2 regions of the Chelatococcus sp. HY11 genome follow, and region 1 is predicted to be linked to the other one. Evidence: predicted binding sites of a transcription regulator. Region 1 holds the regulator's gene; the other holds the start of a gene.
What was found. The regulator LexA, encoded in region 1, represses DNA repair genes until DNA is damaged. The targets are predictions, from matches to a motif close to TGTTCNNNNTGTGTTCNG.

Region 1 (15,751 bases):
GGTGGCTGATCGGCCAGGCCACGGTGCCGGTGCTGGCCTCCGCCCGCGCGGTCGCCGAGCTCGAACGCTCGCGTGTCATTGTGCCTGCCTTCGATGTCGGAGCGCTCGGCGTGATGGTCATCGCCATCCTCTGGGTCACGCTATGGACGACGGCCTTGCGCTGGCTCGCCCTTCTTCCCGCGGTGATTGGGCTCGTGATGGCCCATGGCACGTCGCGTCCTGACATTTACATCGATCGCGGTGCGAGCGGCCTCGCCCTGCGCGTCTCCGACGGCCGGCTCGTCATCCTCGGCAAACCGTCGGGCTTTGTGCTGGAACAATGGTTGCGGGCCGATGGCGATGGACGCGCGATCGAGGATCCCTCCTTGCGCCACGGAACGCTCTGCGACCCGCTCGGCTGTACAGCACGCTTGAAGAGCGGTCAGGTGATCGCCTTTGTTCGTGACAAGCGCGCTTTTCCCGAAGACTGTAAACGTGCCGCTGTCATCGTCAGCCCATTGCCGGCAACGCGAACCTGCGAAGCCGGCACAATCATCGATCGGCGCGTTCTCGACAGAAGTGGCGCCATCATGCTGACGCTGGATCCCCGTGATGCAGCTTTCAACCGGACCCAGGCGCTATCGACGGCATCGCGACCATGGATCACCGGCGTGAAACCGCCGCAACCATCGGCCAGGCCCTCAGACGAGAAGACGTCAACCGTCAAGGCACCCGCCTCAAGACGTCAAAGCCTCGATCCCATCGACGCCATGCCGGACGGCCTCCCCGAGGGAGAGGAGAGGGAGCCGCTCAATAGCGACGTAGAAGACTGACGAGCTTGCCCTGGATGCGCACCCTGTCAGGCCCGAGGACACGTGTTTCATAGGCGGGATTGGCAGCCTCGAGCGCAATCGACGAGCCACGCCGGCGCAGCCGCTTCAGGGTGGCCTCCTCGTCATCGATCAGGGCAACGATAATATCCCCCGTATCGGCCATGTCCTGGCGCCGGATAACGACGGTATCACCATCGAGAATGCCCGCCTCGATCATGGAATCGCCACGCACCTCAAGGGCGAAATGTTCACCCGCGCTGAGCATTTCGACTGGAATGGCCAAAGTATTGCTACGGGACTGGATCGCTGAGATGGGCGTGCCCGCCGCGATGCGTCCCATAACGGGCACCGAAATCGTCTTTGGTGCATCGGTCTCCGTGGCAGGCGGAAGATTGCGCACGCGACCGAGGCCGCCCTCCACCACGCTGGGGCTGAATTTTCCCCGCGGGGCGGCTGCCATGGCATTATCTGGTAGCTTGATGACTTCGAGAGCGCGCGCCCGGTTAGGAAGCCGGCGAATAAAACCGCGTTCCTCAAGAGCAATGATGAGGCGGTGAATGCCCGATTTCGATTTCAGATCGAGCGCCTCCTTCATCTCATCGAAAGATGGGGGCACGCTCGTTTCCCGAAGCCGCTCATGGATAAAGCGAAGAAGCTCGTTTTGCTTGCGTGTCAGCATGTCGTGACCACCCCGCCTTCCGTTTTGCCAGCTTCCAACGCCATCCGGATCGATCAGTTTTGAGGAGCAATTGCACCGATTCGATACTGTGCGCCTGAACTAGGAAACAAATCATGAACGACGATAGCTGTTCTCTATGTGTTCCGCAAGCCTCAAAGCGAATGCAGAGTTTCAAGGCCGGTTTCCATGCCCGGTTTCAAGCTCGAATATCCGTGCCGAATATCCGTCCTGATCGGCTCTTTTTCCGCGAACTCTCCGGAGGCCTGTTTGGAGCCTGACCGCTTGCTCGCGACGAAGCGCCAATCGGACGGGCCTCTCTCAGACGGGCGCGGGCTTTTAAGTTTGTGAATTTTTCTGCCAAAATATCGTTTATAATGAAATTGAAGCTTGTGAATTTAAGCGCGGCCGATAAGATCAGCTCAACTTCAAATCAAAGCGGTCGCAGAATGCGATCCGTCGATCTCCCATTGGGTGCGGCGGTGGCAGGGGAACTATTGTATGGGCCGTTACATCGTGCAGCGACTCATCCTCACGATTCCGGTGCTCATCGGCATCATGCTGGTGTGCTTTTTCCTCACGCGTCTGAGTGGCGATCCGACCGATCTCATGTTGCCGACCAATGCGACTGAGGAGGCCCGGGCCGCCTTCCGGTCTGTCCACGGTCTCGACAGGCCGTTGTGGGAACAGTTTGTCACATTCTTCGCCAACGGCCTCATGGGCGATTTCGGCTCCTCGTTGCGCTTCAACCAGCCCGCGATGAGCCTTGTCTGGGAACGTCTTGGCGCGACCACCGAGCTGGCGGCGGCGACAATGGCCATGGCGCTCCTCATCGGCGTGCCGGCGGGAGTCGCCGCTGCCTATCGCCGCAATACCCCGGCCGACATCACCATTCGCGGCATCACCTTGATGGGGCAGGCGCTGCCGGGCTTCTACCTCGGCATCATCTCGATCATCGTCTTTGCCGTGTGGCTCCGGTGGCTGCCGTCCGGCGGCCGCGGATCCTGGCTCAATCTCATTCTGCCGGCAGCGACCCTTGCCTTCAATCTCGTCGCGCTGATCGCCCGTGTCACACGGTCCTGCATGCTCGATGTGCTGCGCCAGGATTACATCCGCACAGCGCGCGCCAAGGGTGCCCGGGAGCGCACGGTGCTATGGATCCACGCCCTCAGAAACGGCTTCATTCCCGTGCTGACGGTGATCGGTCTCCAGGTCGGCCTGCTGATGGGAGGTGTGGTCGTGACCGAGACGGTGTTTTCGTGGCCCGGGGTGGGGCGCCTCGCCATCCAGGCGATCTACGCGCGTGACTTTCCCGTGGTGCAGGCGGTCGTTTTCACCTTCGCCATCATATTCGTCTTCGTGAACCTCGTTGTCGATCTCCTCTACGCGGTTCTCGATCCGCGCATCAGCTACAACTGAGGCGGCGCCATGTCCTTGTCACCGCCCGTCGCTGCAGCGGAACCCGCCCCCATCGAAAGCCGCTGGCGCGGCGTCCTGAAGCGGCTCTTCGCCAAGAAAGCCGCGAAACTCAGCCTTTTCATCATCCTGATCGGCTTCCTGTTCGCGCTGGTGCCCTCGCTCCTGGCGCCGCATGACCCTTATGCCCAGGAGCTCACCCTGCGGCTGCGTCCGCCTGCGCTCATGGAGCGCGGCGTGCCGGGGTACTGGCTCGGTACAGACCAGCTCGGCCGAGATATTCTATCGCGCATCATCTACGGCGCGCGCATCACGCTCTTTGTCAGCATCTTCGCGGTTCTCGTGTCGGGCATCGCCGGCGTGGCGATGGGACTCATCGCCGGCTATTACGGCGGCAAGGCGGATGCGGTCATCCTGCGGCTGATCGACATCCAGCTCGCCTTCCCGCTGGTTCTGCTCGTCATCGCGGTTGTCGCCGTCGTCGGCCCGTCGCTCACCAATCTTATCATCATCATGGGGCTGTCAGGGTGGCCGCGTTTCGCGCGTGTGGTCCGCGGCTCAGTGCTGTCTGTCCGTAACAAGGAATTCGTGGAGGCCGCGCGCGCGATTGGCGTGAAGACGCCGCGCATCATGGTGCAACACGTCCTGCCGAACGTCCTCTCGGCGGTCATTGTTTACGCGAGCTTCGATCTCGCCCGCATGATCCTCCTGGAAGCGACGCTCAGCTTTCTCGGTCTTGGCGTGCAGCCGCCATCGCCAACATGGGGCGGCATGATCAGCGACGGCGCCAAATACATGAGCCTGTCCTGGTCGGTTTCGCTCAGTCCCGGCATCGCCATCGCGCTCCTGATCCTGGCCTTCAACATTCTCGGCGACGAGCTTCGCGACGCGCTCGACCCGCAGATTTCCGACAACTGACGTCGCGATCGATCCGGCCCGGGAGGGCTCGACCATGATCATTTCCATTCAATTCGAGAACAGCCGCAGCGACGACACCAAGAGAGCCGGCGCCAAGGCCCTGACAGAGGCGGCCGTCGAGACCCTCGGCGTCAAGCCGGAATGGGTCACCGTTCTCTACGAAAACTATGACAAGGAGAACTGGGCCATCGGAGGGGAATTGCTGCTCGACCGACATGCGGCGCGCGAGAAGGCCGCCAAAGCGCAGGAACCCTAGGTTCAATCGACATTCGGCATTCTCAGCTGTCATCGCCGGGTTCGTCCCGGCCATCCCGATGGATCGAGGCGCCTTTTCCGGTCGGGATCACCGGGACAAGCCCGGTGATGACGGTGGTATCTCTTGAGCAATACTTGAATGTCGATTGCCCCTAGAGCGGGCGTGGAATCGCGGCGAATATCAGATCAGTAACGATTCAAATCACCGAAATATCTGTATTTATTCACGGTGGACGGCCGAGCTAAAGAACATCCATATCGACAACTGGAAAAGCAAGGCAAGGCGTCATTATCAATAATCCGCAACCATCACCAGCCAGACAGGGATATAATCCATGCCCATCATCACAATTCAGTTCGACAAGGGCCGCTCCGTGGAGAAGAAGCGGGAGGTCGCGAACGCGGTGACCGACGCCATCGTGGCGACGCTCGGCGGCCAGCGCGATTGGGTCACCATCCTGTTCCGCGACTATGAGCGCACGGACTGGGCGATCGGCGGCAATCTGCAGCTCGACCGTCACGGGCCGCTGAAGCCCGGCCATCACGACTGATAACCCAATCTTCTCTCATCACGAGCAAAAGGCGTCACGACAGTGATCATCACCATCCAGATGGAAAAAGGCCGTAACGTGGATACGAAGCGGCGCGCGGCGAAGGCCTTCACCGAGGCCGCCATTGCCACCCTCGGCGCGAAGGCGGAGTGGGTGACGGTGCTTTTCGAGGACTACGAGCGCACCGACTGGGCGATTGGCGGCAATCTGCAGCTCGACCGCCACGGTCCCGGGCTCGTCACGCTCGGTAACAAGGAATAAAAGAAAAGGGCCCGGATTTTCATGTCCGGGCCTTCTCGTCATTGAATCGAGGTGTGATTTACTTCAGAGACGTATTGTAGAAGTAGAAGCGCTGGTCGCCGCTTGGCTTGAAATTCTCGAGCTTATTTGTCGTTCCGTAGAATTCGACGCCGGCGAAGAGAAAGATGATCGGCGCCTCATCATGCATGATGCGCATCGCCTTCTTGTAGATCTCATCGCGCTTGGCACGGTCGGTCTCACGCGCTCCGGCATCGATCAAGGCATCGAGTTCGGCATTCTTGATGTAGGAATAGCGATAGTCCGAACGATAGGCCGCGATCGCGAAGCCCGGATCATCGGGGACGCCAAGGCCGATCAGGCCGAGAGGGGCGAGCTCGCGGGCGATGAACTGGCGCAGAAACTCGCCGGACTCAAGCGACGTGATCTTCGTCTTCACGCCGACCTTGTCCAGCATGCCGGCGATGGCCTCGCAGAGTTCGCGATCATTCGGGTAGCGGTTCGACGGACATTTGAAGCCGACCTCGAAACCGTTGGGAAAACCGGCTTCCGCCAGCAGCGCTTTCGCCTTGGCCGGATCATAGGGGTAGTCGTCGATCGCCGGGTCGAAGCCGAGCTGGTTCTTCCGCAGGATCTGGCCATGCAGCATCCCGCCCTTGCCGAAAAAGAGGTTGTCGATGATGAGCTTCTTGTCGATGGCGTAGTTGAGCGCCTGGCGTACACGCTTGTCCTGGATCGGACCCGGGTGGGTTTCAAGCGAGGACTGCACCACCTGGAACACCCGGTAGCTGTCGACACCGATCAGCTTGAGGTCCGGGCGGGCTTCCAGTTCGATCGCCGTGGTCACCGGCAGGTTGACGGCAAGCCCATATTCACCCGTCGTAAGACCTGCCGCCCGCGCTGTATCATCCGGCACCGCCTTCCAGACGAGCCGGTCAATGCCTTCCGGCAGCTTGCCCCAGTATCCCGTGTTCTTGTCCATCACGAGCCGGTCGTCCTTGACCCACTCGGTCAATTTGAACAGTCCGGTGCCGATCGGCTTCTGGCCGAAGCCCTTGGGCCCGACCTCCGCCCAATAGGCCGGCGGCGTCACGAGCACCTGAGCCAACATCAGCTCAAGGGCGGGATAGGGATATTTAAGACGAAGGCGAACCGTATGATCGTCAACCTTCTCAGCCCCCGCGAGTCCGGTCGAATAGACCGTGTAGGCGGAGGCGATCTTGGGATCCATGAAGATGCGGAGACTATGGACTACGGCGTCCGCGTTCATCGGCTCGCCGTTGGTGAAGCTGACGCCTTTGCGCAGCTTTATGAGAATTTCCGTCTCCGATACTTTCTCGAACCCCTCAGCCAGGAGCGGTTCGATCTTGCCGCTGATCGGATTGTTGAAGAACAGCGGCTCCAGGATCGCGAAAGACGGATTGTTGGTCGACAGGGTCCCGAACAAGTCCGCCGGATCGTAGGGCTGGGCGATGGTCAGGGTCGCTGCCGCGGCGCTGCCCGACAGGGGCAATGCAGGCGTCAGGAAGGGAAGCGTCACCGCAAGCGCGAGTGCACGCAGGTTGGGGCGCATCATGTTCTCCTCGGAAGTTAAATTATGACGAGCGTATCGTTATTTTTTGAATTTACAAAAGAAAATTTCACAAATATCGTGGTGTCATCCAATTCGTTATGAAGCATCGAAGGTAACCCCCATTCCAGCTCTCGCCAGCAATTCAGCCGCCCTGGACCGCGAAACCGACATCTCCGTCGGCGACCGCATCCGTCAGCTCCGTCTGGCGCGTGGTCGTTCACTGAAGGAGGTCGCGGAGCGTGCCGGGCTGTCGATCGCCCTCATCAGCCAGATCGAGCGAGGTCTTTCCTCCGCGTCCGTGCGCGTTCTCGCGCGGCTTGCCTATGGTCTCGACGTCGATATCGCTGATCTGTTCGAGCCGCCCTTCGATGAGGGGGACAGCGAACGCCCGATCGCGCGCGTCAAGGACCGCAAGCGCATCGAACTGGCGCAGACAGGCATCACGAAGGAATTGCTTACGCCTTTTCGCCGCACGCCGCGGTTGGACATCTACATGATGACCATCGAGCCCAACGGCAAATCTGGCGACGAGAGCTTTGTCCATGAGGGCGAGGAGGCCGGCGTCATCCTGGAGGGAAGCCTTGATTTCTTCGTTGATGGGCGGCGTTACGTACTGGGGCAGGGCGATTGCTTCAGGTTCGCCAGCCAACGTCCCCACAAATACTACAACGCGGGCCCGATTCCCACGAAAGTGATGTGGGTTCTGTTTCGCAGCGACGAAAAATAGCGCCGGGACGGCTGACAGTCGTCTGCGTTTCCAGCCGAAAATTGAGGCCCGACTGACACAGGCGCAGCGGCCTATCAAGAACAGAGGGAATCCAGAGGTGTCCGAAGTGTCCCACATCGTCATAGACGGCCTGAACTGCGCATCAATGAACCGCGACCAGATGGTGCGCACCCGTGAGGGGGGTATCACGGCGCTCAACTACACGTGTCTGCCGGTGCTCGGCGACCTGGTGACCTCCCTGACGCGTCTGCAGGCCGTGCGAGACACCATCGAGGCGATGCCTGAGATCGCCTTGATCGTGTCCTCGACCGCAGACATTCGCGCGGCCCACGAGACAGGCCGGGTTGGTGTCATCCTTGGCACGCAGAACTCCACGATGGTGGAGGCCGATGTCGCGCTGCTCGGTGCCTTCCGAACGCTCGGACTGCGCATCCTGCAGCCCACCTACAACGAACAGAATGCTTTCGGTTTTGGTTCTTCTTTCGACGCGAGCACCGATCTCGGCATCACCGATGCTGGGCACGCGTGGCTCGCCGAGATGCATAAGCAGCACCTCATCGTTGACCTGTCGCATTGCGGCCCGAAGACAACCGACGACTACCTGGCGGCTGCCAAGGAGCCTGTTGTCATCAGCCATTCCAACGCCTTTGCGCTTTGCCCCAACCCGCGCAACAAGTCTGACGATCAGGCGCGCGCGGTCGCCAAGACCGGCGGTCTCATCGGCGCGGTGCTGTGGTCGCCGCTCGTCAAGATCGAGACCCGGCCGACGCTCGACGACTACATCGACCATGTCGCGCATCTGGTGAAGGTCGCCGGTATCGAGCATGTGTCTTTCGCGACCGACCTTGTCGAGCCGCATCCCGATCCCGTGAAATGGGACAAGGCGGTCGGGCCGAACGGCGAATACCCGAACATCACCGGCATTCTCGGTGACTGGTATCGCTACGAGACCCGCCTCAATACCGGCTTTCAGTCGATGAGGGATACGCCCGGCATCTGGGAAGCTATGCGGCGGCGTGGCTTCAGTGCATCCGACATCGAGAAGATCGCCTCGGGCAACTGGCTGCGCGTGATGCGGGACATCTGGGGCGCGTGAGGTTCCCTTCTCCCCCAAGAAGGCGGAGCCGACCGACGCAGGATCCAGCCGGGCCAAAAGCCCGGCTGGATTTCTTTTGGAACAGGCGCGGGCTCGAGCCGGCTACCTTCACCTCAAACGCAAAGTGGAGGCGTGGCCGCCTCCACCCTCTTGCCGGTGGCCGTCGGATCAGCCGCCCCAGACTTCAGCGTAAACGCGCAGGAGATTGCCGCCCATGATCTTGTCGACATCCGATGCGCTGAATCCCTTGCGCTTGAGCGCTTCGCTCAGATGGGGCGTGTCGGCAAGGCTTTCGAAACCCTCGGTCATGCGACAGGTGAATGTGAACCAGGGGCCCATCACCCCCGTCACTTCCGGATACATGCCACGCGGCCCGAAGGATTTTTGCCACTGCTCTTCCGACGCGTAGGTTCCCTCGGACAGGTCGCTGCCAAAGGCCACATGATCGACGCCGATGAGATTGACGACATAGGCGACCTGTTCCGCCCAGTCATCGAGGGTCGGTCGCGTGGCGTGCCGGGTCATGGGCGGCCAGGGCGTCAGGCCGACGGTGCCGCCCGTGCGCGCCGCCGCGAGGATCAACGCGTCGGGAATGTTGCGGAGGCTGTCACATACCGCGCGCGCGTTGGAGTGGCTGAAGATCACCGGGCGCTTCGAGCGGGCGAGAACATCGGCGGCGGTGCGATAGCCCACATGCGATAGGTCGATCAGGATCCTGAGCTCGTTCATGAGCTCGACCCAACGCTCGCCCTTCTCGGTCAAGCCATCGTCTCCACCCTTGGCCAGCACGCCGCAGCCAAGGGTATTGCGCTCCATATAGGTCGGCTGGAGAATGCGGAAGCCGACGCGCTGCAGGATGCGGAGAAGCTCCAGATCCTCCTCGACCACGACCGAATTCTGCGCGCCGAGAATGATGGCGAGCTTGCCGGCGGCTTTTGCCGCCTTGATGTCGGCAACGCTGCGGGGAATGACGGCGATGTCGTTGTTCTCGGAAATGACCGCGAGGCTTCGCGCGAGCGCCGGCATGGCGGTGGCGAAATCGTGCGGCGGGCGGATCGCCGTCAGATTGATAGCCGTTACTCCGCCTTCCAGCGTGCGCAGCATCTGCTCACGGCTCACGCGCGCGCAATTCAAACCATCGACGACGATGGCATCAGATGACGATGATGGCATGATGTTCCTTGCACTCCCATAGTCGTTCGGAACAATCCGGACAGGCAAACTCTCGAAACCGAATTCTTCAAAAGCGCATTCTTCACGAGCGCATTCTTGGCACCGCAATATCAGGGCTTCAGCGCTACGCCGTAGAAGAAGAAACGCTGGTCGCCGCGGGGCTGAAAGCCTTCGAGCTTCTTCGACACGCCATAGAAGTCGTAACCACCGTAGAGGAAGACGATGGGTGCCTCTTCGTGCATGAGCTGCATGGCTTTGCGATAGATGGCGACGCGCTTGTCATGATCCGTCTCGCGCGCGCCCGCGTCGATCAAACTGTCGAGTTCCGCGTTGCGCATGTAGGAATAGCGCCAGGACGAGCGATATTGCGCGACCTGGAAGTCCGGGTCGTCAAGCGGTGCAAGCCCCAGAAAGGCCATCGGCTGGAGTTCACGGGCCCGGAGCTGGCGCAGGAACTCTCCCGCCTCGAGCGAGACCATCTTCGCGCGGACGCCGACCTTGGCCAGCATGCCGGCAATGGCCTCCGAGACCTCGCGGTCCTGCGCATAGCGGCCGGAGGGGAACTTGAAGACGATCTCGAAGCCATCGGGGTAACCGGCTTCGCGCAGAAGCGCTTTCGCCTTCTCCGGATCGTAGGGATAGTCTTTGAGCGATGGGTCGAAGCCGAGCTGTTCCTTGCGCAGCACCTGGCCGTTGAGCGGGAAGGCACGGCCGGCGAACAGGCTGTCGATGATGAGCTTCTTGTCCACGGCATAGTTCATGGCCTGGCGGACGCGCTTGTCCTTCAGGGGACTTGGATGCTCATCGAGCGACGACAGGATGAGCTGGAATATCCTGTAGCTTGGAACCTGCATCACCTCGCGGTCGGGCAGGCGCTCGATGTCGCCGATGGCGGTGATGGGAATGTTCGTGGCGATGTCGAACTCGCCGATCGTGAAACCGGCGACGCGGGCCGCATCATCCGGCACAGGGCGCCAGACAAGACGATCGATGCCTTGCGGGCCCTTGCCCCAGTATTGGGCATTGCGCTCCATCACGAGCTGGTTGTCCTTGACCCATTCCTTGAGAACGAAGGGCCCGGTACCAATCGGCTTCTGGCCGAAGGCGTCCAGCCCGACGCTCGACCAATAGGCTGGCGGCGTGACGTAGACCTGGGTCAGCATCAGCTCGAAGGGCGGGTAGGGGAATTTGGTATGCACGGCGACGGTCATATCGTCGAGCTTCTCGACGCGATCGACCGCCGCGGCATAGTTGGCATAAGCCGGAGCCTGCTTCGGATCGAGGAAAACCTTGAAGCTGTGGACCACAGCATCGGCGTTCAGCGGCTCACCATTGCTGAAGCTGACACCTTTGCGGATCGCCAGCTTCATGGTGGTTGGCGCGGTGAGCTCCCAGCTTTCGGCCAGGAGCGGTTCGGTCTTGCCGGTCGCGGGGTTGTTCCAGAGCAAAGGCTCGACGATCACACCGCCGGCGTTGAGATTGTCCGAGGCGGTCGTGCCGTTGGGCCACAGCGTCTGGGGATCGAAGCCCTGGGCCACGGTTACGGTTTTCGTCTGCGCCACGGCCACCGTCGATGATGCGACGAGGGCGAGCAGAATGAAGGCACGGCGCACAGCATGCAGCATGAAGCGAGCTCCCCTTCTGACGTCGCGCGGGCCCGGCCTTCTCGTTACTTAAATGAATGGGCTTAATGCCGGCGACCATGAAATTTTGAAGATGGTATTCGCAAAAATTGAAGTCGGAAAGGAATATTTCATGGACGGAAATGGGCACGCCGAGCCAGCAGCGGGGCCACGCCTGTATTTCAAGCGTTATTCTTTTTGGCGATCTTTGTTCGTTAAAAGAAACAGGCGCGGATGACCTTTGTCAGCCGCGCCCCGCGAACTCCTATGCCTTGTTATCTCTCAGCCCTTCACGGCACCCGAGGTCAGACCGGAGACGAGATAACGTTGGATAACAAGGAAGAAGGCGGCCGCCGGCAGGGCGAAAACGACGGAAGCAGCCATCATCTCATCCCATGCCACCGAATACTGGCTCTCGAAGGAGGTGAGGCCGACCGACAGCACCCAGTTGCTTTGCGTCGCGATCAATGTTCGCGCGAGAAAGAACTCATCCCAACCGGTTATGAATGAGAAGGCCGTCACCACGACGAGACCAGGGACCGCCAACGGCAGGGTCACCCGGTAGAAGGCGCCCATGCGGCTGCAGCCGTCGATCTGCGCCTGCTCCTCGAGGTCCGTGGGAATGCGGTCGAAGAAGCCCTTCATCAGCCAGGTCGCCAGCGGCAGAATGAAAGCTGCATCGGCGATCGCCAGGCCAATCAGGGTGTTGTAGAGGCCGAGTTGGCGAAAGATGACATAGAGCGGCACGACGATCAGCGTTGCGGGCAGCATCTGCGAGAACAGGATGAAGATCCCGAACGCCCCGGTCATCTTGCCGCGAAAGCGCGATAGGGCATAGCCGGCGTTGATCGCGACGATGGTACAGAAGATTGACGTCGCGGATGCGACGACAGCCGTGTTCGTCAGCCAGGTCAGGACTGGACGTTCTGTAAAGATCTTTTCATAGGCCTTCAGGGAGATGCTCCCGGGAATGATCCGCGGCGGCCATTCGAAGAGAGAGCCCGTGTCGAGGGATGATACCAGCATCCAATAGTAGGGAAAGATCACGATCCCGGCGCAGAGCAGGGTGAAGGCGAAGGCGGCCGCGCTCCTGAGAAGCGCGAGCCGCGAAGAACCTGCGACGGATGTCACGTCCATGGTCCTGGCGGAACTGACGAAGGATCTCATGGGGTCTCACTCCGGCGGGCGATCAGGAAGAAATAGACCAGGCTGAAGCAGAGCAGGATAACGAGCAGCACCGCGCCGACTGCGGCGGCGTAGCCGATGCGCTGGTATTGGAAGGCCACATTATAGGTGAGGATCGACAGGGTTTCTGTCGCGCGGGCCGGCCCGCCCCCTGTCATGGCATAGATCATCGTCACGCGGCGGAACGAATTGAGGATCAGGATCAGGATCAGAATGACATTGACGGCTCGCAGGCCCGGCAGAGTGACATGGATGAAGCGCCGGAAAACCCCGGCGCCGTCCATCATCGCGGCTTCATACTGTTCGTCGGGAATGGTTTGCAGACCGGCCAGCAGAATGAGCATCGCGAAAGGAAACTGCTGCCAACTCGTAACGAGAACGAGCGCCGGCATGGCGAGCCCGGCGCTGGTCAACCACGCGGCCGGTGCGCTGAGAATACCAGCTTCGACCAGAACATAGTTGATCACGCCATACTGGGCATCGAGCATCCAGACGAAGATCATGACCGCCACGACCTCGGGAATGGCCCAGGGCATGATGAACAGCGTGCGAATGAAGCCGCGGCCCGGAATTTTGCGATTGAGGAGCAGCGCGAAGCCTAGGCCGAGACAATAGGTGCAGACCATCGTCGCGATGCCGTAGGTGAAGGTCACCGTGACGGAATTCCAGAAGGCCGGGTCGCTCCCCAGGGCCACATAATTGGCGAGGCCGATGAACTGGCCCTCGCTGTACCGCAACAGCCGCGTGTTGAAAAAGCTGAGCGCAATGCCGCGCACGATGGGATAAAAGAGGAGCCCCGCCATGATGATCCCCGCTGGCAAAATGAGCCAGACAGGCATCCAGTCGAAAGGCGCCGCGCGCGACGGCTGAATGGCCACCGCCGATGGGTCCCGTTTCATGAATTGCTCGCAAATTGGTATTAAATTGGTATCATTCGATAATCCGGAGCGCGATGAGGCCGGACACTCATCTTCCGAATGGAAGCGGCGCGGGGGGCAGTGATTCGCTGTCCCCCGATCGCTGTTCGGCGCGCCCAGAGGGCGTGCGACCGCGCGTGAAGGCCGACAATCGCTGGACCGCAGCCATCGATCTGCGATTGCCGTCTAGCGCGGCATAGTCATCTAGGGGGGCCGACCGCCCGAAAGGGAAACTCAGCCGACTCCCCGCCTGTCAGCGGGTCTTCGCCCAGGTTTCAAGGGCCTTCTGGGCCTGGTTCAGGCCTTCCTCGACGGTCGCCGTGCCTGCATAGATCTTCGCGAGATGGTCGGACACGATCTGCCGGAACTCGGCCGCGTCGACTGCGTAGCCGGGCGGCGCGTAGCCCAACCCGCCGGGATATTTCGCCGCGATTTCAACCATCTGGCCAACCCATGGGTTCTTGGCGAGAAACTCCGGGCTGAGCTTCACGTCCGTGCCGGGAATTTGCAGCAGCTTCTCGACATAGGCGCGCTGGGCGGGTTCCGCATTGATGATTTCAAGATACTGACAAGCTTCCGCCTTGCGCTTCGAACCGGCCGGAATCGTGTAGTAGGCGCCGCCTGTGATCGCCGCATGGGTCGGCGTCGGCATGACCGTGAAGTCCACTTTCTTGACGAGATCCGGATTAGTGGTGCTGACCTGCCCAATGACCCAGGGCCCATCGAAAATGAAGGCGACCTTGCCTTCCGCGAACATGGTGCGGATCGCGTTGGCGTCGAGGCCCTTGGGGCTCAAGCCCTCGTCAAGAAAGCGCTTGGTCCATGAAACGCCCTTGATGGTCAGGGGATCGTTCGCGGTAATGGTTCCATCCGGCTTCGACCAGTCGCCGCCCAGCCCGATCACCCACTGCATGCTTTGCAGATAAGGGAAAAGCGCGTTCGACATGTTGTTGGGAAAGCCGTATCCCCACTGCCCGGTCTTTTCCTTGACCGCCTTGGCCGCGGCATGGAACTCCTCCGGCGTCGTCGGGACGCTCGTCACCCCGGCTTTCTCTAGGAGATCCTTGTTCACGATCATAGACTGGGGGCTCATGGTGAGCGGCACGCCGTAGGTTTTGCCATCCTTCTGCGCGAACTTGATCGAGGATAGAATCCTGTCCTTGTAGGACGATGCCGCGATGCAGTCGTCGAGTGGCGCCAGCACCCCCGCATCGATGAGCGGCGCGAGCATATTGGTGTAGGCAGGCATCAGGTCCGGTACGTCGCCCGCCGCGATCTGCGTGGTAATGACATTCTCGAAATTGGCCGGAGACAGAACTGTGGCTTCGACCTTCAGCCCGGGATTCTTGGCCTCGAACTCGGCCTTGCGCTCCTTGTGCCAGGCTCCGACCTGGCCCTCTTCCCACATCCAGCTCGGGTATTTGAATGCCTTGTCCTGTGCGAGGGCAGCCCCCGAGAGCGCCGCAAGGCAGCATACGCCAGCGATGATCGATTTCATAAAATCCCCCTTGTGACCGGTATTATCAAATCAGCTGTTGTTGTCTGATTGGCCTTCGTATAGAATACATGTTCTATGGAGAGACACAATCCATGACTTCAGATAAGACCGGACTGATGGAGCGCGCGCTGCGCGAGGCAATCGAGGAAGGGCGATATGGGCCCGGCCACTCGATTCCGTCCGAGCGGCAGCTTATGGAGGAGTATTCCCTGTCGCGCACCACCATCCGGCGGGCGATCGATGCGCTCGTCGATGCCGGCAGGCTGGAGCGCAGGCCCGGAAGTGGTACCTTCGTGGTAGACCGTTTGGCGAGCATACGCCCTGGCCAGATACCTCCCACGCGACTCGCGCTGATCATCCCGACCTTTTCCAGTCCGTTCTACGGCGAGATGATCGACGGCATGGAGCAGGAGGCGCGCAGCCGTGAACTCAAGGTCATGGCCAGCCAGTCCGAATATCGCTTCGAAACCGAAAGCGAGCAGCTCACCGAAGTCGCGAATGATCCAACGATCGGTGGGGCGGTCGTCGCGCCCGGCGCCATCGACCGGCCGACCAACGGAGCGCTCAGGGTCATCGAGGCGGGCAAACCGCTTGTCTATGTTGGTCGCTGGCCGAAGGGACTCAAGATCGACGCCATATCGACCGATTATCTGACAGCCGCCAAGCTCGCCGTGGAGCACCTCATCGCGCTCGGCCATCGGCGCATCGCCTATGTCGAGGGGGCGCCGCATTTCGACAATTTCTCGCCTTACAGCGGCTACAGCGAAGCGCTGAAGGACGCGCGAATTGCCCAGCATACCGAATTGGTGTGCCTGCCGGATCTTCCCTCGCAAGAGGCCGGGCATGCGGCGGTGACTGATCTCGTCCGCCGTGGCGTGGAGTTCACCGCCGTCTTCGCGCGCAATGACGTGACCGCTGTCGGCGTGATGCGGGCCTTGCGCGAGCGAGGGCTCAGCATTCCGCGCGATGTCTCCGTCGCCGCCATCAACAACAGCCTTCTCGCCCGTTCACTCGATCCACCCGTAACCACGGTCGATCCCTTTCCGTCGACGCTGGGCCGCCTCGCGCTCAAGC
Region 2 (15,751 bases), 1.5 Mb from region 1:
ACCGCCACCAAGCGCGATGACGAGATCGCCACGCTCGATGCGAGCGGCCAGAAGCGCTTCGCAGACCTCGACCAGGCGAGGATAGCTCTTGCTGCCCTCACCGGCTGGCACCGTGATGATCGTCGTGCGGAGACCCGCCGTGGCGAGCGCCTCGCTGAGACGCTGGCCATAAAGCGCGCCGACGCTTTCGTCGGTGACGATGGCCGCCGCCCCGCCCGGCGCCAGCGCCGCGATACGCGGCGCCGCCTCAGTCAGCACGCCGCGGCCGATGAGAATGTCATAGGCGCGATCGCCGAGAGGAACATGCACGGTTTCGCGACCGTCTGCGGCGTGTGTCACGGGGGTCATCGATCGGGATCCACTTTGGATAGCGAGAGGTAACTGCGCAAAGCCTCGACGATTTCCTCGACGATGGCCTCGTGCGGCGCGTCGCGGGAAATCACGGTGATGTCGGCCCCGGCGTAAGTCGGGTAACGCTCGTCGATCAGGCGCCGCAGCGTGCCCTCAGGATCGGGCGTATGCAGCAGCGGACGACCTGGGCGCTTGCGCACGCGGCGAAACAGCACATCGAAATCCGCTTTCAGCCAGATCGAGATGCCGGCCTCGGCGATGTTGGCGCGCGTCTCCTCATTCATATACGCGCCGCCCCCCGTGGCCAGGACCTGCGGCCCCTCGCTCAGCAGGCGGCCGACGACACGGCGCTCACCATCACGAAATTGTGCTTCGCCCTGGCTCGCGAAGATTTCAGGGATCGTCATACCCGCGGCGCGCTCGATCTCGTGGTCGGCATCGAGGAAATTGAGATTGAGCCGCGTGGCCAGCCGGCGCCCCACCGTGCTCTTGCCCGCCCCCATCATGCCGATGAGGACCAGCGACCGCCCGTTGAGCGCCCGGTGCAGGGCTTCGATCTCGGGGTCGGTTACCCCAATGTTGCGCGACTCGTCCATACGGCTTTCACTATCATGGAGTTTTTGTTTACGTCATTCCCGTAACTTGATCAGGGCCACACTTTCGGCTGAAATCTCGCGATGGGTTGAAGAGAGCTGTGCCGACCGTCTTCCGTTTCCTCATGATCATCGGAATTCTCGCAGGGCTTGGCTATGCCGGGCTCTACGCACTCGCAACGATGGTCGAGCCCAAGCCTCGCACCGTGACCGTAACGGTTCCGGCGTCGAAGTTCGAGAAGTGATGACGATGGCGGCCGAGGCGCGAGGCGAGACGACCGATGCCGGGAGCAGGCGGCCGCCACTGGCGGGCGGCCTCGCCGAGCGCTTCCTTGAAATGCTCGCGGCCGAGCGGGGCGCCGCGCGCAACACCCTCCAGGCCTATGAGCGCGACCTCGGCGACTATCTCAGCTTTCTAGCGCAGGGGGGTCTGACGCCGACAGGCTGCACCCAACCCGACATCCGTGCCTTTCTCGCCGAAATCCACGCGCGCGGGCTCAAGGCCTCGTCAGCGGCGCGGCGCCTCTCCGTGGTTCGGCAGTTCCACAAATTCCTCTATCTGGAAGGCCTGCGCGCCGACGATCCGACCGTCACCATCGAGGGACCGAAGATCGGCCGGCCGCTGCCCAAGGTGCTCAGCGTGGAGGAGGTGGACCGGTTGCTCGCCACCGCGCGCGAAGGCATCGACGATGTGAAGAGACCGCTTGTCGAGCGCCGCCGCGCCGCGCGCCTCACCTGTCTGCTGGAACTCCTCTATGCCACGGGCTTGCGCGTGTCAGAGCTCGTCTCGCTGCCACGCAGCGCAGCCCGGACCCGCGAGCGCTTCCTGCTCGTGCGCGGCAAGGGCGACAAGGAACGCCTCGTTCCGTTGACCGAGGCCTCGCTGAAGGCAGCCGCCGCGCATCTGGACCTCATTGCCACGGACAAGGAAGTCGCCCGGCAGAAGCGCTGGCTGTTTCCCGCCGACAGCGCCGAGGGGCACCTGACGCGCCAGGCCTTCGCGCGTGATCTCAAGGACCTCGGCATCGCCGCCGGCATCGCGCCGGACCGCCTGAGCCCGCATGTGCTGCGCCACGCCTTCGCCAGCCATCTCCTGCAGAACGGCGCCGACCTGCGCGTGGTGCAGGAACTTCTCGGTCATGCCGATATCGCGACGACGCAGATCTATACCCACGTCCTCGATGCCCGCCTCACGGCGATGGTGCGCGACCTGCACCCCCTGGCTCAGGACTGAGCGCGATCGCCATTTCAAGGCGCGGACGGCCGCTGTGACGGCAGAGGCAAAGGCAATATAGTCACGTGTCATCCCCGGCGGCGCGAAGCGCCGGGAATGACACGCGATGATTGCCGCCGCTGGCTTCTTCCCGACGGGAGAGGAAGCGCCGAATACCGTTGCTCCCAGAACCTGCTCAGCCCCGCCGCAGCAGGAAGACCGCCTGTTCGCCGAACAGGTTCCACACCCACCACGGCATGTTGAACCGTACCGGCTGGCCGCTGGAATTCAGGGCAAGGGCACGTTCCGTCTGGACGTTGAGCTCGTTGCAGAGCGCGACGAAGTCGCGGATCGTGCAGAAATGGATGTTCGGTGTGTCGTACCAGGTCTCGGGCAGGTTGTCCGTCACCGGCATCCGCCCGGACAGGGCAAGATCGGCGCGCACGCGCCAATGACCGAAATTCGGGAATGAGACGATCGCCCGGCGGCCGATGCGCAGCATGTGTTCCAGAACCTCGCGCGGCCGGCGCGTCGCCTGGATGGTCTGGGACAGAATGACATAATCGAAAGCATCGTCCGGATAGGCGAACAGATCGGTATCCGCGTCGCCCTGGACGACCGACAAACCGCGCGCCACGCATTGGTTGACGCCCTCGCGTGACAGCTCGATGCCCCGGCCGTCCACTTCGCGCCGTTCAGCGAGCAAGGACAACAGCGTTCCGTCGCCACAGCCGACATCGAGCACACGTGCGCCGCGATCGACCATCTCGGCCATCAGCAGCAGATCGACGCGTTGCGTCGTGGAGGGATCTTCAATCGCCAAGGGGAAGAACCTTTCGGGGCGGACGGGTATCCGCTGCACGTTTTTGGGGAATCGCTCTAAAGCCCGCGGGCACGCGCGGCGGAATCGAGGAAGCCACGCATGGTGGCGAAAAACACGGGTTCATCGAGAAGGAAGGCATCGTGACCCTTGTCGCTCTCGATCTCGACAAAGCTCACGGAAGCGGCGGCCGCATTGAGCGCGTGCACGATCGCGCGTGAATTCGGGGTCGGAAACAGCCAGTCCGATGAGAACGACGCCACGCAGAAGCGGGTTTTCGTGCCACGAAAGGCGTTGGCCAGCACGCCGCCGTGATCGGCGGCCAAGTCGAAATAGTCCATGGCCCGCGTGATATAGAGGTAGCTGTTGGCGTCGAAGCGTTCGACGAAGCTCTCGCCCTGATAGCGCAGGTAGCTCTCGACCTGGAAATCGGCATCGAAGGAAAAGGTCGGCGCATCGCGATCCTGCAGCCGGCGCCCGAACTTGCGGTGGAGCGCGGCTTCGGAGAGATAAGTGATATGCGCGCCCATGCGCGCCACGGCGAGGCCTTTGGCCGGGCGAACCCCCGCCTGCAGGTAGTGGCCACCGCGCCAGTCCGGATCGGCCATGATGGCCTGGCGCCCGACCTCGTGGAAGGCGATGTTCTGCGCGGAATGGATGGGGCCGGTGGCGATCGGCATGGCCGCGAAGACCCGCTCCGGATAGCTCGCCGCCCATTGCAGCGTCTGCATGCCGCCCATGGATCCCCCGACAACGGCGAACAGCTGCACGATGCCGAGATGGTCCAGCAGCATGGCTTGCGCGCGCACCATGTCGCGGATCGTCACCAGCGGGAAGCTGAGCCCCCAGGGCTCGCCGGTCGCCGTATTGAGGGACGCCGGTCCGGTCGTGCCGAGACAGCTGCCCACGACATTCGAACACAGGACGAAGAACCGGTTCGTGTCGATAGGAAGACCGGGGCCGACACTCGTCTCCCACCAGCCGGGCTTGCCGGTGATGGGGTTGCGGTTCGCCACATGCTGGTCGCCGGTCAGCGCATGGCAGATCAGGATGGCGTTCGAGCGGTCGGCGTTCAACGTGCCGTAAGACTGATAGGCGATCTGCCAGGGTGCCAATGTGGCGCCGCTGTCGAGAACCAATGGCTTGTCGAGCCCAAAGCGCGCGACAAGACTGTCCGGTTCATCGACCTGCGAAGCGGGAACTGGGGCAGTGTCAGCACTAACCAACATGAGACTGTTAAACCCTTTTCCACCTGAAACGGCATGAGCGCAATCAACAGGCCGCGTTCGTTATATCGAACACAGACCCGGCTCGGCAACAGTGTTGTAGGAAAAGCGAGTCCTGCCAGAAAAGCGAGTCCTGCCAGAAAAGTAAGCGCTCGCAGCAAGAGATGGAGCGCGTCCTCCAGACGGGCACGGGCCAGATGGACGGCCAGCCAAGGCCTTTCACTCAGAGCCTTACACTCACTTGCGTTCGTGCCGCCGCACCTTAAAAGTGTTCCACTTGAAATGCCCACTGGGCCAGATTGCCACAACGTTTTTGGGAACGGAACGCACGCGTATGGCCAATTCGGTGACACAATCCGCAGACAGCGCTCCCGCTTCCTCCACGCCTTCGTCCGTCCCGCCCGTCGACCTCAACGTTCTGCGCGCGGACATCGATCGCATTGACGCGGCCATGCATGCACTCCTGATGGAGCGCGGCGACATCATCGACCGGCTGATCGCGTTCAAGCGCACGCAGGGTCCGGGCTCGGCCTTTCGGCCTGCCCGGGAGGCCGCCATGATGCGCAGGCTCGCGGAGCGGCATCGTGGCATCCTGCCGCTCGACACGGCGGAGAGCATCTGGCGTGTCATCATCGGCACCTTCACCTATGTCCAGGCGCCTTACAGCGTACATGCCGACATCTCCGGCGGCGATGGACCCATGCGGGATTCCGCGCGATTTCATTTCGGCTTCACCGTTCCTTATATCGCCCATACCAGCGCGGAAGCCGTCATCCGCGCCGTTGCGGATTCCAACGGCGATCTCGGCATCTTCCGGCCGGACGGCGCCGCCGCATCCGGCCCCTGGTGGACCGGCCTCACCGGTCCCGGCGCCCCGAAGATCATCGCGCGGCTGCCTTTCATCGACCGGCCGCAGCATCCGGCCGCAACGCCGGTTTTCGTCATCGCACAACCGCTGACGGACGGCGGCTCAAGTGAAGTGCGGCTTGTCGCGGCAACCGTCGAGCGATGGCGGGAGGAAGCGCGTATCGCGATCGTCCGGCTCGGCGGGCAGGTTCTCGGATCGGCCGGCGTCCGCGATGGATTGTCGCTTCTCGTCTCCGTTCCCGGCACCGTGACGCTGGAGGCCCTTGATAAGGCCTTGACGGCGGAGCGTCTGGGGCGCATCGACCTCAGTGAAATCGGAAGCCACGCCGAGGTTTTCGTGCTCGATAGGCCGGGCATGGGGGGCTGACCTCCCGCCGCGCGGTCTCCGTTCGTCCTTTATCCGGAGTGTCTTATCATGGGTCTTGTGGCCGATCGTCCCGTCCCGCGGGCCGGAATTCTGTCGATCGATGCCTACGTGCCGGGCAAGAGCAGCGTCACGGGCGTCGACAAGGTCTACAAGCTGTCGTCGAATGAGACGCCGCTGGGACCGAGCAAGACAGCCATCGAGGCCTATAAGCAGGCGGCGGCGACCCTTGAGCATTACCCCGATGGAGCCGCCACCCGCCTCCGGGAGGCGATCGGCGCCAGATTTGGCCTTGATCCCGCCCGCATCGTCTGCGGCGCCGGCTCCGACGATATCCTCAATCTCCTGACACACGCCTATATCGGCCCCGGCGACGAGGGCGTCTATTCCGAATATGGCTTCCTGGTCTACAAGATCGCCATCATTGCCGCGGGCGGCACGCCTGTCGTCGCCAAGGAGACGGAGCTGACCGCGAGCGTCGACGCTCTTCTAGCCTGCGTGACGCCGCGCACCAAGGTGGTCTTCCTCGCCAATCCCAACAATCCGACGGGCACCTATCTGCCGTTCGACGAGGTGAAGCGCCTGCATGCGGGCCTGCCGCCGCATGTCCTGCTCGTCCTCGACGCGGCCTATGCCGAATATGTCCGGCGCAACGACTATGCCTCGGGGCTCGAACTCGTGTCGACCAGCGAGAATGTCGTCATGGTGCGCACCTTCTCCAAGATCTACGGGCTTGCGGCCCTGCGTCTCGGCTGGGTCTATGGCCCCGCCCACGTCATCGACGCCATCAACCGGATCCGAGGTCCCTTCAACGTCAATGCGCCCGCCATAGAGGCCGGCATCGCGGCGATTGCCGACGAGGGTCATGTGGCCGCCTCCATCACGCATAACGAGACATGGCTGCCTTGGCTGACGAAGGAAATCTCAGCGCTCGGTCTCAAGGTGACGCCGAGTGTCGGCAACTTCATCCTGATCCATTTCCCCACCGAGGCGGGCCGTGACGCCAAGGCGGCTGACGGTTTCCTGTCCAAGCGCGGGCTCGTGTTGCGCGCCGTCGCGTCCTACGGGTTGCCCAACGCCCTGCGCATGACCGTTGGCGACGAGGAGGCCAATCGCCGTGTCGTCGCCGCGCTCAAGGACTTTCTCGGGGGCGCGCATGCCTGACCGGCTGGGCCCGCCGCGCTCCGAACCCCTGATCGGACGGCTTGCCATCATCGGGCTCGGGCTGATCGGATCGTCCATCGCCCGCGCCGTTGATCATCTCAAGCTCGCTGGCACGCTGGTCGTCAGCGATGCCTCGCCTGACGTACGAAAGCGGCTCGTTGAGCTGGGGCTGGGCGATGTCGTCGCCGACACGGCCGCCGAGGCCGCCGCCGGCGCGGATATGGTGATCCTCTGCGTGCCCGTCGGTGCCTGCGGCGAGGTCGCGGCCGAAATCGCCGGGGCGCTGAAGCCCGGCGCGATCGTGTCCGACGTCGGCTCGGTGAAGGGCGCCGTTGTCGCCGCCGTGGCGCCCCACCTTCCCGATGGCGTGCATCTCGTCCCGGCGCATCCTGTGGCCGGCACCGAGCATTCGGGACCGGACGCGGGCTTCGCGACCCTCTTCCACAATCGATGGTCGATCGTGACGCCGCCGGAAGGCGCCGATCCCGAAGCGGTCGCGGTGACGCGGGGACTGTGGGAGGCCATGGGCGCGCAGGTGGAGATCATGACGCCGCAGCACCATGATCTGGTGCTCGCGATCACGAGCCACGTGCCGCATCTGATCGCCTACAACATCGTCGGCACCGCCGCCGATCTGGAAACCGTAACGCAGTCCGAGGTGATCAAGTTCTCGGCCGGCGGCTTCCGTGATTTCACGCGTATCGCCGCATCCGACCCGACCATGTGGCGCGACGTGTTCCTCACCAACAAGGACGCCGTGCTCGAAATGCTCGGCCGGTTCAACGAGGATCTGGCCGCCCTCCAGCGCGCCATCCGCTGGGGCGACGGCGAGGCGCTGTTCAACCTGTTCACGCGCACCCGCGCCATCCGCCGCAGCATCATCGACAGCGGCCAGGAAACCGCCGCGCCCGACTTCGGCCGGCGCCAGGGCGAGAGCCACGACGGCTGATCGCCGTACTCTTATTCAGCGGCGCGGATCTCCTGCGAGGCACCTCGGTCCTCGAAATCGAGCGCCTCAATGCGCTCGCCGCGCTTGACGATCTTGTCCGTCGACGTGCGGATCTGCGCCACATCCTCCTGCGCCTGCCGGAAATGCGTATCGAGTTTCTCGACCCGGTCGCGCAGCCGGACGACGTCCTCCAGGATGCGGCGCACTTCGAGCTGGATGGTCTCGGCCTCCTCCCGCATGCGCGCGTCCCGCACCAGTGACTGCATGACCTGGATGGCGAGCGCGAGAAGCGACGGCGAAACGATGATCACCCGGGCCCGATGCGCGCGCGCCACCACATCCTCGAAATGTTCCTGCAGGTCGGCATAGATCGCCTCCGACGGCACGAACAGCAGCGCCAGATCCTGCGTCTCGCCGGGCACGAGATACTTCTCGGCAATGTCCTTCACATGGGTGGCGACGTCGGCCTTGACCCGCGCCGCTGCGGCGCGGCGCATCTCGTCGTTCGTGCCACCACGGAAAGCGAGAAAGCTCTCCAGCGGAAACTTGGCATCGATGACGAGGGGGTGATCGCCCGGCAGGCGGATGAGGCAGTCCGGCCGGCGGCCGTTGCGCAGTGTCGCCTGGAAGGCATAGTGCCCTGCGGGCAGGCCATCCCGGACAATCGCCTCCATGCGGCCCTGGCCGTAGGCGCCGCGCGCCTGCTTGTTGGCGAGGATATCCTTGAGGCCGACCACCTCGCCGGTCAGATTGGTGAGGTTCTTCTGGGCCGCGTCGATCACCGCAAGACGCTCGTTGAGGCGCGCGATATGCTCACCCGTCGTCCGCGACGAAACCTCGAGCCCCTGGCCCACGCGATGCTGGAGGCCGTCCAGCCGCTCGGCGACGAAGCGGGCGAAATCCTGCTGGCGGGACCCGAAGATCTCGGCGATCGTCTGCAGCCGGCCTGTCATCTCCGCCTGGATACGATTGAGTTCCGCGACCTTGTCGTCCATTTCCCGCGCTCGCTCCGCCGCCTCGGCGGCCTCGACGCGGCGCTCGCGGTTGGTGCGCGCCAAGAAAACGGCGAGCAAAAGCAAAATGACAACGGCCGCGCCCGCCGCGCCGACAATGACTTCACCCGCGGTGAGCGGATATCCTGCCAGGTTAAACAGGGTCTGATTCATCGCGGAACTGGGACTCGCCTCGACATCAATGCGAACAAAAGAAGAACACATTGACCCTTGCGGCGCAAGTGATTATGTGGCTGTTACGCTGTCGTTTTCCGGCCTCGACAGCTTTGTCCGCAGCCTCCTGTAAAAAAGGCCCTCGCAAGTCTGCACCATGGCTATCAAACCTATCGTCCTTATCCCAGACCAGCGTCTCAAGACCGCCTCCGAGCCCGTGACGGAGATCACCGACGAGATCCGCACGCTCGCCGCCGACATGCTGGACACGATGTATGACGCGCCGGGCATCGGCTTGGCCGCGGTGCAGATCGGGATCATGAAGCGTCTGCTCGTCATCGACGTCGCCGGCAAGGATGAGCCGCGCGCGCCGATGGTCGTGATCAACCCCGAGATCACATGGGAATCGGACGAGGAGTTCAGCATTCATGAGGAAGGCTGCCTCTCGATTCCCGACTATTATGAGGAAGTGGAGCGCCCGGCGAAGATCCGCGTGCGCTACATGGACCTCGATGGCAAGACGCAGGAGATCGAGGCTGAGGGCATTCTCGCGACCTGCCTGCAGCACGAGATCGACCATCTCGACGGTGTTCTGTTCATCGACTACCTGTCGAAGCTGAAGCGCGACCGCGTGATGAAGAAATTCGCCAAGGCGGCCAAGCGCGAAACGGTGGGCTGAAGCCGCCTGACGGTCGGTGCCGCTGTGGTCATTCCGGTGCAAGCCGAAGGCTTGAACCCGGAATCCACGAACACTGTCAGGACCTTATAATTCGCCTCGCGTGGTCTTGGATCCCCTTCCCGGCGCTACGCCGCCGGGGATGACATCCCTTCAGAGAACGCTTTCCCTTGTCTTTGTCATGGCCTCTTTGTCATGGCCGGGCTTGTTCCCGGCCATCCCGATCGGCGAGGCGCCTCACGGCGCACCGCGCTCACGCCTTGAGCCGCTCCGCATGCCACTTGAGGTGATCGGCGATGAAGGTGGCGATGAAGAAGTAGGAGTGATCATACCCCTCTTGCCGGCGGAGCGTCAGCGCAATGCGAGCCTTCGCGCAGGCCGCCTCAAGAAGCTCCGGCTTGAGTTGGTTCGCGAGGAACCCGTCCGCCATGCCCTGGTCGACCAGGATGTCGGCGACGCGCACACCATCCTCGATCAAGGCGCAGGAGTCGTAGGCGCGCCACGCGGCCTTGTCCGGGCCGAGATAACCGCCCAAGGCCTTCTCGCCCCACGGGCAGTTCAGCGGTGAGACGATCGGCGCGAAAGCCGACACAGCCTTGAACCGGCCTGGATTCTTCAGGGCGAGCGTCAAGGCGCCATGCCCGCCCATGGAGTGGCCGGTGATGCCTTGCCGCGTTCTATCGGCCGGCAGTTCCGCACCGACGATCTCCGGCAGTTCCCGTGCGATATAGCTCGCCATGCGATAATTGCGCGCGTAAGGCGCGACGGTGGCATCCACATAGAACCCCGCACCGAGGCCGAAGTCATAGGCGCCGTTGGGATCATCCGGCACGCCTTCCCCGCGCGGGCTGGTGTCCGGTGCGATCACCATGAGCCCGAGTTCCGCCGCCACGCGCTGGGCGCCGGCCTTCACGGTGAAGTTCTCCTCGGTGCAGGTGAGGCCCGAGAGAAACCACACAACCGGCACCTTGCCCGCTGCCGCCTGCGGCGGCACGAAGGCGGAAAAGCGCATGTCCGTGCCGGTTTCGGTGGAGCGATGCTTGTAGACGCGCTGCTCGCCCCCGAAGGAGCGAGCGCTGGAGACGAGTTCGAGCGTCATCACGCGGCCCCGTCAGTACACGACAACGGAGCGGATGGACTTGCCCTCATGCATCAGGTCGAAGGCCGTGTTGATTTCATCGAGCGGCATGGTGTGGGTGATCAGGTCGTCGATGTTGATCTTGCCCTCCATGTACCAGTCGACGATCTTCGGCACGTCGGTGCGGCCGCGCGCGCCGCCGAAGGCCGAGCCCTTCCAGACGCGGCCGGTGACGAGCTGGAACGGCCGCGTGGCGATCTCCGTGCCGGAAGGCGCCACGCCGATGATGATCGACTCGCCCCAGCCGCGATGACAGCATTCGAGCGCCTGCCGCATGGTGTGGACATTGCCGATGCATTCGAAGGAGAAGTCGGCCCCGCCGCCGGTGAGATCGACGATCGCCTCGACCACCTTGTCGCGGCCGACCTCGTCCGGATTGACGAAATGGGTCATGCCGAACTTCTTGGCCATCTCGGCCTTGGCGGGGTTGAGGTCGACACCGATAATCTTGTCGGCGCCCACCATCCGCGCGCCCTGGATGACATTGAGACCGATGCCGCCGAGCCCGAAGACCACGACATTGGCGCCCGGCCAGACCTTGGCGGTATAGACTACCGCGCCGATGCCCGTGGTGACGCCGCAGCCGATGTAGCAGATCTTGTCGAAGGGCGCGTCCTCGCGCACCTTCGCGACCGCGATGTCGGGCAGCACCGTGAAGTTCGAGAAGGTCGAGCAGCCCATGTAGTGGAACACCTCGCCGCCATCGCAGGCAAAGCGCGAGGTTCCGTCCGGCATCAGCCCCTGGCCCTGGGTGGAGCGGATGGAGGTGCAGAGGTTCGAGCGCTGCGAGAGGCAGGTTTTGCACTGGCGGCATTCCGGCGTGTAGAGCGGAATGACGTGATCGCCGACCTTCACCGACGTGACCCCGGCGCCGACCTCCCGCACGATGCCCGCGCCCTCGTGGCCGAGGATCGCTGGGAATTTGCCCTCGGAATCGAGGCCGGAGAGCGTGTAGGCGTCGGTGTGGCAGACGCCGGTCGCCATCACCTCGATCAGCACTTCGCCAGGCTTCGGGCCGCCGATCTCGACGGTCTCGATGGTGAGCGGCTTGTTGGCCTCCCAGGCAACGGCTGCGCGGCTTTTCATGTCCTGTTCCTTCTTCCCTGAGGATAGTCCGCAAAGATCGTTCCGGCTTCCCGACCCGTTAGGCCTGATCGGGTGAAGCCATTATTTCAGATAAGAGCGTATGATGCGCATGATCCCGTCGATCTCGGCCTCGCCATCGACGGGCTCGGTTGTGCCCCCGCCGCGCCCGGCCTCCAGAAAGGTCTCGCGCAGGTGGCTTTCCAGCACCTCGGCCATCAAGCCGGTCGCGGCGCCGCGCAGCGCGGCGATCTGCTGGAGAAGGGCGCCGCAATCGGCCCCCTGCGCCACCGCAAGCTCCAATGCCTCCGCCTGACCCTTGATCCGGCGGAGACGGTTGATGGCGCGCTTCTTGTCGTCCGGTGAATGGGGCATGGCATTCCACATACTGGAGACGAGTATTCCGCCCCGGACTATTATACTCCATGGGAGTATGTCAAGCTGGTGACGGCGAGACCGTCGAGGCCTGCTGGAGTTCCGGGTCCCGTTCCCAGGCTGCTGTACAGCAGCTTGTCTAGCCGGACGTCCGATACCTCCATTAAATTACTGAGGATTCTATGGTCATAGCAGAGCGGACATTACGTCTTCGCAATCCCGATGGAGAGCACCACATACCCATCCGCATCTTCGCGCCTGAGCGGGACGAGACATCCTGGATGTGCCGCTACCAGATCGCTTGGCCCGAGGGGCAGCAGAACGGCCGGGCCGGCGGCGCTGATTCCGTGCAGGCGCTCGTGCTCGCGCTACAGATGATCGGCGCCGACATTTATACGAGCAGCTATCATCAGTCCGGCAGGCTGACGACTGAGACCCCGGGCGGCGGCTACGGCTTCCCGGTTCCGGCAGGCATCCGCGACCTGCTGCAAGGCGACGACGCCAAGTTCTTCTGACCACCAGGGAGAAAGGACGCTCGCGACGACGGCTTGCGTCCGATGTCCTTGGGTGGAAAGACCCGATTTCCCTTCTCCCCTCGCATCCGCTAAAAGCCCCCCGGAGCCATCAAGGCCTCAAGGTCGCCACCCGTCACGCCGAGTCACACCAATGTCGCTGCGCATCGTCTTCATGGGCACGCCCGATTTCGCCGTGCCGGTCCTCGCCGAGATCATCGGCCAGGGACACGAGGTCGTCGCGGTGTATACCCGCGCACCCGCGCAGAGCGGGCGGGGGCTGGCCGAACGCCCCTCCCCCGTCCATGCCATGGCCGAACGCTTCGGCATCCCGGTCTTCACGCCGAAGACCCTGCGCACGGACGAGGCGGCTGAGACCTTCGCCTCCCTCGAAGCGGACGCCGCCGTGGTGGTGGCTTATGGCATGCTCCTGCCCAAGGCGATCCTGGACGCGCCGGAACTGGGCTGTCTCAACCTGCATGCCTCGCTGCTGCCGCGCTGGCGCGGCGCGGCCCCCATCCAGCGCGCCATCATGGCGGGCGATGCGGAGACGGGCGTCGCCGTGATGAAGATGGAGGAAGGGCTCGACACCGGCCCTGTCGCCATGGTGGAGCGCGTCACCATCGGCCCGCAGACGACTGCCGGCGAATTGCACGACAACCTGTCGCGCCTTGGCGCCGACCTGATGGCGCGGGCGCTCGCCGCGCTCTCCCGCGGCGCGCTCAGCTTCGTGCCGCAGCCGGACGACGGCGTCACCTATGCCAGGAAGATCACCAACGAGGAGGCCCGCATCGACTGGTCGCGGTCCGCCAGCGCATTGCATAATCAGATCCGGGGCCTCTCACCCTTCCCGAGCGCCTTCTTCGAGATCGATCTCGGCAAGGGCCGTGAGCGGGTGCGCGCCCTGCGCAGCACGCCCGCCGAGGGACAAGGCGCAGCCGGCACGTTGCTCGACGGCCAGTTCACCGTCGCCTGTGGCGAGGGCGCTCTTCGGCTGCTGCAGGTGCAGCGCGCCGGCAAGGGTGTCATGAACGCCGACGATTTCCTGCGCGGCGCACGGCTCGCGCCCGGCACGGTGCTCGCCTGACATGCCGCGCTACAAGCTCGTCGTGGAATATGACGGCCGCGCCTATTGCGGCTGGCAGTGGCAGGACAACGGCCGCGCGGTTCAGCAGGCCGTCGAGGAGGCGATCGCGCGCTTCGCCGGCCATGCCGCGCGCGTGCAATGCGCCGGGCGCACCGACGCCGGCGTGCATGCGACCCATCAAGTGGTGCATGTCGACCTCGACAAGGCCTGGCGGACGGACACGGTGCGCGACGCCACCAACGCGCATCTGAAGCCGGAGCCCGTGGCGATCCTGTCCGCCGAGGTTGTGGGCGAGGATTTCGATGCCCGCCATTCGGCAGTTAAGCGCCACTATCTCTACCGCATCCTCAACCGACGCCCGCCGCCGGCGATCGAGATCGGCCGGGTGTGGCACGTCCCGCGCCAGCTCGACGCCGATGCCATGCATGCGGCAGCCCAGACGCTGCTCGGCCGGCACGATTTCACGACGTTCCGCGCGGCGGATTGCCAGGCCAAGAGCCCCATCCGCACGCTCGACCGGCTGGATGTCGAGCGGATCGGCGACGAGATCCGTGTCTTCGCGGCGGCGCGGTCATTCCTGCACCATCAGGTGCGCTCCATGGTCGGCACGCTGGAGCGCGTCGGTGCCGGCCAGTGGCCCGTGACCCAGGTGGCTGAAGCCCTCGCCGCGCGACAACGCGCCGCCTGCGGCCCCATGGCGCCGGCCACGGGGCTCTATCTCATCGGCGTGGATTATCCCTGAGACGTCTCGGCAATTGCCGGGGTGAAGCCATCGGGACCTCGGTGGTTATTCCGGCTCGGGCCGCAGGCCGGAATCCATGAACACGACGGCAGACGAATGGTCTGTTGGTCCGACGCGTCTTCTTGTCCGACGCTCTGTTCATGTCATCCGGGCAGCCGCCGATCCCTCCCCTCCGGGGAGGGTGGCCTCGCGCCAGCGACGTCGGGTGGGGCCCTGAGGCCGGCGGAGGACGATGCTCGCCTCCATGTTGCTGTCCACCCATCAGATCAGCGGCAGGTGGTCCCCACCTGGCGCCTGCGGCGCCACCCTCCCCGGAGGGGAGGGATCGGCCCGCGCGACTGATTTGACGACACGCCCGCCTCGCAGGCTCTAAACCTAGACCTTGTCGCGGGCCATTCCCTTTGCCGCCTCCGATATCGATGGCTACCGAGCCGACGACGCGAAATAGTCCTGCAGCACCCGGCGGAAGATCGCCGTCAGGCCGTCGATGTCGGCGGTCGACACGTGCTCGTCGACCTGGTGCATGGTCTGCCCGACGAGCCCGAATTCCACGACCGAGCAGTAATCCTTGATGAAGCGCGCATCCGAGGTGCCGCCTGTCGTCGACAGCGCCGGCTTCAAGCCGGTTTCCGCCTCGATCGCCCGCGACAGCACCGCAACGAAGGAGCCTGGCTCCGTCACGAAGGCCGTGGCATTGGTGGGCAGGAAGGTGACGCGCGTCCGCTCGTCGAGGCCCGCGTCGGTGATCCGCCGCCGGATCTCGTCCGCGAGCGTTTCCGGCGTCCAGATATCGTTGAAGCGGATATTGAAGGCGGCGCGCACCTCAGCCGGAATGACATTGGTCGAGGGATTGCCGATGTCGATGGTGGTGAATTCCAGGTTTGACGGGGCGAAATGCGCCGTGCCGTCGTCCAGCGGCGTGTCCTTCAGCGCAGAGATCAGCGCCGTGAGATGCTGGATCGGATTGTCGGCAAGCTGCGGATAGGCCACATGGCCCTGCTTGCCCGCCAGCACGATGCGGCCGGAAAGCGAGCCGCGCCGGCCGATCTTGATCATGTCGCCCAGGGCCTCCGGATTGGTGGGCTCCGCCAGGATGCAGTGGTCGAACTTGTCGCCGCGCTCGTTCTTCACCCATTCCAGAAGCTTCACCGTACCATTGACGGCGGGGCCTTCCTCGTCGCCCGTCAGCATGAAGCCGATCGATCCGGGAAAATTCGGATTGGCCTTGATGAAAGCGAGCGCCGCCGCGACCATGGCCGCCACGCCGCCCTTCATGTCGGAGGCGCCGCGGCCGAAGATGCGCCCATCCTCGACCACACCCCCGAAGGGATCATAGCTCCAATGGGCCTCGTCGCCCGGCGGCACCACATCCGTGTGCCCCGCGAAGAGCAGGAAGGGCGCCTCACGGCCGTAGCGCGCGTAGAG

Region 2: KIO74_RS11820 (DNA recombination protein RmuC) is a predicted target of LexA. The motif match lies at 8,744-8,761, and genes of this name have one in related genera.

Annotation. Positions count from the first base shown of each region.
Region 1 is NZ_JAHBRX010000001.1:1,111,994-1,127,744, reverse strand. Features, by position in the region: gene KIO74_RS05350 (ComEC/Rec2 family competence protein) at 1-812, shown strand, start outside; gene lexA (transcriptional repressor LexA) at 790-1,491, opposite strand; gene KIO74_RS05340 (ABC transporter permease) at 1,990-2,907, shown strand; gene KIO74_RS05335 (ABC transporter permease) at 2,917-3,822, shown strand; gene KIO74_RS05330 (tautomerase family protein) at 3,830-4,078, shown strand; gene KIO74_RS05325 (tautomerase family protein) at 4,413-4,628, shown strand; gene KIO74_RS05320 (tautomerase family protein) at 4,671-4,889, shown strand; gene KIO74_RS05315 (ABC transporter substrate-binding protein) at 4,948-6,462, opposite strand; gene KIO74_RS05310 (cupin domain-containing protein) at 6,506-7,186, shown strand; gene KIO74_RS05305 (dipeptidase) at 7,284-8,282, shown strand; gene KIO74_RS05300 (dipeptidase) at 8,451-9,455, opposite strand; gene KIO74_RS05295 (ABC transporter substrate-binding protein) at 9,566-11,080, opposite strand; gene KIO74_RS05290 (carbohydrate ABC transporter permease) at 11,360-12,244, opposite strand; gene KIO74_RS05285 (carbohydrate ABC transporter permease) at 12,241-13,161, opposite strand; gene KIO74_RS05280 (ABC transporter substrate-binding protein) at 13,433-14,677, opposite strand; gene KIO74_RS05275 (GntR family transcriptional regulator) at 14,770-15,751, shown strand, end outside.
Region 2 is NZ_JAHBRX010000001.1:2,575,602-2,591,352, forward strand. Features, by position in the region: gene aroB (3-dehydroquinate synthase) at 1-348, opposite strand, end outside; gene KIO74_RS11780 (shikimate kinase) at 345-947, opposite strand; gene KIO74_RS11785 (histidine kinase) at 1,046-1,189, shown strand; gene KIO74_RS11790 (site-specific tyrosine recombinase XerD) at 1,195-2,178, shown strand; gene metW (methionine biosynthesis protein MetW) at 2,354-2,974, opposite strand; gene metX (homoserine O-acetyltransferase MetX) at 3,037-4,206, opposite strand; gene KIO74_RS11805 (chorismate mutase) at 4,538-5,437, shown strand; gene hisC (histidinol-phosphate transaminase) at 5,486-6,598, shown strand; gene KIO74_RS11815 (prephenate/arogenate dehydrogenase family protein) at 6,591-7,547, shown strand; gene KIO74_RS11820 (DNA recombination protein RmuC) at 7,559-8,713, opposite strand; gene KIO74_RS11825 (peptide deformylase) at 8,871-9,392, shown strand; gene fghA (S-formylglutathione hydrolase) at 9,643-10,488, opposite strand; gene KIO74_RS11835 (S-(hydroxymethyl)glutathione dehydrogenase/class III alcohol dehydrogenase) at 10,501-11,613, opposite strand; gene KIO74_RS11840 (metal/formaldehyde-sensitive transcriptional repressor) at 11,695-11,985, opposite strand; gene KIO74_RS11845 (DUF6968 family protein) at 12,168-12,500, shown strand; gene fmt (methionyl-tRNA formyltransferase) at 12,652-13,584, shown strand; gene truA (tRNA pseudouridine(38-40) synthase TruA) at 13,586-14,326, shown strand; gene dapE (succinyl-diaminopimelate desuccinylase) at 14,750-15,751, opposite strand, start outside.